One region of the Nocardiopsis oceanisediminis genome, then DNA from elsewhere that is predicted to be linked to it. Evidence: riboswitches for the same ligand, from Rfam matches in the RefSeq annotation. Region 1 holds a riboswitch; the other holds the start of a gene.
What was found. A riboswitch is a leader RNA that binds a small molecule or an ion and turns the genes downstream of it on or off. The one in region 1 is predicted to bind S-adenosylmethionine.
Positions count from the first base shown of each region.

Region 2: another riboswitch for S-adenosylmethionine. It lies ahead of J0910_RS12005 (aminotransferase class V-fold PLP-dependent enzyme); the one in region 1 lies ahead of thrC (threonine synthase).

Region 1 is NZ_JAFMZJ010000001.1:1,129,089-1,131,528, forward strand. Features, by position in the region: gene J0910_RS05175 (alpha,alpha-trehalose-phosphate synthase (UDP-forming)) at 1-392, opposite strand, end outside; SAM riboswitch class I at 701-841, shown strand; gene thrC (threonine synthase) at 855-2,120, shown strand; gene J0910_RS05185 (MoaD/ThiS family protein) at 2,205-2,440, shown strand, end outside.
Region 2 is NZ_JAFMZJ010000001.1:2,690,643-2,693,082, forward strand. Features, by position in the region: gene J0910_RS11995 (CaiB/BaiF CoA transferase family protein) at 1-419, opposite strand, end outside; gene J0910_RS12000 (DUF3870 domain-containing protein) at 438-818, opposite strand; SAM riboswitch class IV at 1,167-1,295, shown strand; gene J0910_RS12005 (aminotransferase class V-fold PLP-dependent enzyme) at 1,385-2,440, shown strand, end outside.

The DNA of each region.
Region 1 (2,440 bases):
CGGTAGTCCGCCCAGCGGGTGCGGAACCCGGTGCCGAAGTCGGGCGCGTTGGGGGTGTCGTACAGCATGTGCTGGACGAACCAGAGCGTCGAGTTGGCGATCCCGGTGTAGGCGTTGTCGAACACGTCCTGCGGGATGTCGAGCATGGTGACGCGCATGCCGCCCAGGTCGGCGACGCGGTCGATGCGGCCGTCGCCGGACTCGGCGGCGGCCTTGCGGTCGGCGTCGGAGAGCGCCGCGCACACCCACAGCGTGTCGGTGCCCTCGGCGGCGGAGCTGAGCCCGGAGACCAGCCCGCCGCCGCCGCGGCGGTGGCCCAGCGAGCCGTCCGCGCCGATCGAGAAGGACACCGGGCCCCGGTTGGAAGCGACGAGGATCTGCGCCTTGTCCACCTGTTCGTTCACCTCTCGCCGTGTGGTCGGTCAGGAGCGCGCCCTGGCGCGGCCGCTGAGCGCGGGAAGCGCCGAACCACGCGCGGGGTCCGCCCCCGCGTGGTCTTAAGGGTTTCGCCCTGCGCGGGCGGCCGCAAACCCCCCACCGGTCACGGCCGCCCCGGGCGCCTGTGACATCCGCCATCGGTGTAATCCGGGTCACTCGGTCTGGAAAGGCGGCCGCGCCGTCCGTTACAGTGGCGATCGGATTCCCAACCGGAAGCGTGGACAAAACGGACGCGGTCCGGGATCCGCCGACAACTTCATATTGCTCATCCAGAGGGGTGGAGGGACCGGCCCTGCGAAGCCCCGGCAACCATCTCGGTGCGTGCGCTCGTAACCAGGCGAGGCGGCCGGGGCAGGTGCCAACTCCGGCCTGGGGCCAGATCGGTCGCCAGGGAAGATGAGGGGAGACGCCTCGCCATGGCGATTGCCGCCACCGAACCCGCCGCCACCTCCGCCCGGCCCTTCGGCCCCGCCGCCGCGCTGTCCTGCCGGGAGTGCGGCGAGCGCTACGACCTCGGCCCGAAGTTCGCCTGCGAATTCTGTTTCGGCCCGCTGGAGGTCGCCTACGACCACGGCGCGGTCACCCGCGAGCAGATCGAGGCCGGGCCGCTGAACATCTGGCGCTACGCCCCCCTGCTGCCCGTCCCGGCCGACGTGGACGAGCTGCCCAACATGAAGCCCGGCCTGACCCCGCTGGTCCGCGCCGACCGCCTCGCCGCCGAGCTGGGCCTGCGCTCGCTGCACGTCAAGGACGACTCCGGCAACCCCACCCACTCCTTCAAGGACCGGGTGGTGGCCATCGCCGTCGAGGCCGCCCGCACCTTCGGGTTCCGCACCCTGTCCTGCTCCTCCACCGGCAACCTGGCCGGCGCGGTGGGCGCCGCGGCCGCCCGCGCGGGCTTCGAGTCCTGCGTGTTCATCCCGGCCGGCCTGGAAGAGGGCAAGGTCGTGATGGCCGCGGTCTACGGCGGCAAGGTCGTCGCCCTGGACGGCAACTACGACGACGTGAACCGGTTCTGCTCCGAGCTCATCGGCGACCCGGCCGGCGAGGACTGGGGCTTCGTCAACGTCAACCTGCGCCCCTACTACGGCGAGGGCTCCAAGACGCTGGCCTACGAGATCGCCGAGCAGCTCGGCTGGCGGCTGCCCGAGCAGATCGTGGTGCCGATCGCGTCCGGCTCCCAGCTCACCAAGATCGACAAGGGCTTCCAGGAGCTGATCAGGCTGGGCCTGGTGGAGGACCGCCCGTACAAGGTCTTCGGCGCCCAGGCCACCGGGTGCTCCCCGGTCGCCCGCGCCTTCGAGCAGGGCCACGACGTGATCCAGCCGGTCAAGCCGGACACCATCGCCAAGTCGCTGGCGATCGGCAACCCGGCGGACGGCCCCTACGTGCTCGACGTGTGCCGGCGCACCGGCGGCGCGGTCGCGCACGTCAGCGACGCCGAGGTGGTCGACTCGATCAAGCTGCTCGCCCGCACCGAGGGGATCTTCGCCGAGACCGCGGGCGGCGTCACCACGGGCGTGCTGCGCAGGCTGCTGGCCGAGGGCGTGCTCGACCCGCAGGCCGAGACGGTGGTGCTGAACACCGGTGACGGCCTGAAGACGCTGAACGCGGTGGACTCCGGCGTCACCGCCACCATCCGGCCGTCCCTGGACGCCTTCAAGGAGGCCGGCCTGCTCTAGGCCGAGCCCGCCCCCCGGAAACCTGGTGCCTTTCCCGAACGCCTCCGTCCGGGCGGCCCCGCGCGACAAGGAGAACCCACAGCCATGAGCGTCAGTGTCCGAGTCCCCACCATCCTGCGCACCTACACCAAGGGCGCGGCCCAGGTGACCGCCGAGGGGGCCACCCTCAACGAGGTCCTGAACAGCCTGGACGCCGACCACCCGGGCATCCGGGCCCGGATCGTCGACGACTCCGGCAAGCTGCGCCGGTTCGTCAACGTCTACGTCGGCGACGAGGACGTCCGGTTCGCCGAGGGCCTGGAGACCGCCACCGCCGACGG
Region 2 (2,440 bases), 1.6 Mb from region 1:
GAGCAGTAGACCAGGGCCGGGTTGCGCTCCCGCAGCGCGTCGAAGCCGAGGCCGAGCCGCTCGGCGACGCCCGGCCGGAAGTTCTGGACGACCACGTCGGAGCGGGCGCACAGCTCCTGCACGGCGGCCCGGCCCCCGGGGTCCTTCAGGTCCGCGGCGAGGCTGCGCTTCCCGCGGTTGACGGCCAGGTAGTAGGCGGCCTCGCCGCCGGCGTGCGGCGGCCCCCAGGCGCGGGTGTCGTCGCCGCGCCCGGGGTGCTCGACCTTGACCACCTCGGCGCCCATGTCGGCGAGGAGCATGGTGGCGTAGGGCCCGGCCAGGACCCGGGAGAGGTCGGCGACGCGGACCCCGGCGAGCGGTCCGGGCGCGGGGGAGGGGGGCGCGGGCTCCGCGCCGGTCGTGGACGGGGTCTCGGTCATGGCGGCGTGCACTGCTCCCTACTCGGCGCCGCGGCCGTCGCGGTCGCCGCGCTCGTCTCGGAGTTGGTGGTAGGTCTCCAGGCAGCGGCGGAGCGCGGTGGTGAGCGCAGCGCCGGACTGGCCGGCGTACCTGGTCCTGACCCGCTCGGCGATCTCGGGGAGGTCGTCGTCGACGGAGAGCCCCTCGACCAGGGCGCGGAAGAACTCCTTGGCCAGGTCGGTGAGGAGGGTGGTGTCGGCCGCGACGACCACCCCGTCGGACAGGCGCACGGCGAGCACCACGCCGAGGCGCTCGTACTGGGAATGGCTCGCGACCGCGTCGGGCAGCCGGGCGTAGCCCGAGACCAGGACGGTGTCGGGGTCGCTGAGCAGGCCCCGGATGTCAACGTGTCCGTACACGCGGATGACCCTTCCGTTTTCAGGCAGCCGAAGAACTCCGTCGACTGGAGTCTCGCGCCTGGCAGGGCGACCCGGGAAGAGCGGGGCGCCCTCAGCGGGAGGGCAGACGCCCCAAGTATTCCCGAACCGGGTGGTCGGTTGTCAACGCCGCCGCGGCCGCGGCGCGGACGGTCCGTCTCGGATGCCGAGACATCCGGTGCGGCCGCGAGAACGTGTGAGGCAGCGCACAGCTGCGGCTCCACCCCAGCTGGCGAGGGGTTTTCCGGCGGGACCGGCGCAGCGGGCGGCCGCCGCCGCGCGCCGCCCTCCTTGCGCTGAACCGGACATCGTGAGCTATAGTCCCGCACAGGTCATGAGCGCCAGCGACAAGCCCCGGCTAGCTGGCCGGCAACCCTCCTTCCGCGGTGGGGTGCCCCGGGTGAGGACCAGGTCGAGACACGACCGCTTTTTCGTAACCGTGTCAGGCAAGCGCGGACCCCCGCGGGTTCGAGTCGGACGCACCCTGTGCGCAGCGATGCCGCTGGGGGTCCTTCTCCGGGGTCCCGATGACCTCAAGAGGAGAAGCGATGACCACCGCAACCGCCCCCGCCGCCCGCCCCGCCGAGCCCCGCACCGCCCCGCCCGCCGTGGTGGGCGCCGGAGCGCTCATCCCGCTGGCCGACGGGACCCGGACCGACTACGCCAACTTCGACTACGCGGCCAGCGCCCCGTGTCTGGAGGCGGTCCGGAGCGCCCTCGACGAGGCCCTGCCGCTCTACGCCAGCGTGCACCGCGGCGCCGGCTACCTCTCCCAGGTGAGCACCGCCGCCTACGAGCGCGCGCGGCGCGCCGTCGCCCGCTTCACCGGCGTCCGCGACGACGACGCCGTGGTGTTCGTGCGCGGCACCACCGACGCCCTCAACCTGCTCGCCCGGTCGCTGCCGGAGGGCTGCACCGTGGTCGTCTCCTCCGCCGAGCACCACGCCAACCTGCTGCCCTGGGAGCACGCGGGGAGCAGGGCGGCGCGGGTGGTCCGGCTGCCGCTGCCGGCCTCGCCGCGCCAGGCCGTGGAGGACGCCCGCGCGGCGCTGCGCGATGCCCCCGACGGCCCGAAGCTGCTCTGCGTGACCGCCGCCTCCAACGTCACCGGTGAGATCTGGCCGGTGCGCGACCTGGTCGAGGCGGCGCACGCCGAGGGGGCGCGGGTCGCGGTGGACGCCGCCCAGTACGTCCCGCACCGCCGCTTCGACCTGGCCGGCTCCGGAGCCGACTACGTGGCCTACTCCGGGCACAAGCTGTACGCGCCGTTCGGCGCGGGCGTGCTCGCCGGGCGCACCGACTGGCTCCGCGACGCCGCCCCCTACCTGGCCGGCGGCGGCGCCACCGGCAGCGTCACCGAGGACGACGTGCGCTGGAACGACCTGCCGGCGCGGCACGAGGCGGGCAGCCCCAACGTGCTCGGCGCGGTCGCCCTCGCCGCCGCCTGCGACGCCCTCACCGAGGCCGGCCAGGAGGCGCTGCACGAGCGGGAGGAGCGGCTGCTGCGCCGGCTGCGCGCCGGGCTCGCCGCGATCCCCGGCGTGCACGACCTGTCGCTGTGGGAGCCGGAGCACCCGCGGGTCGGCATCGTGTCGTTCGTGGTC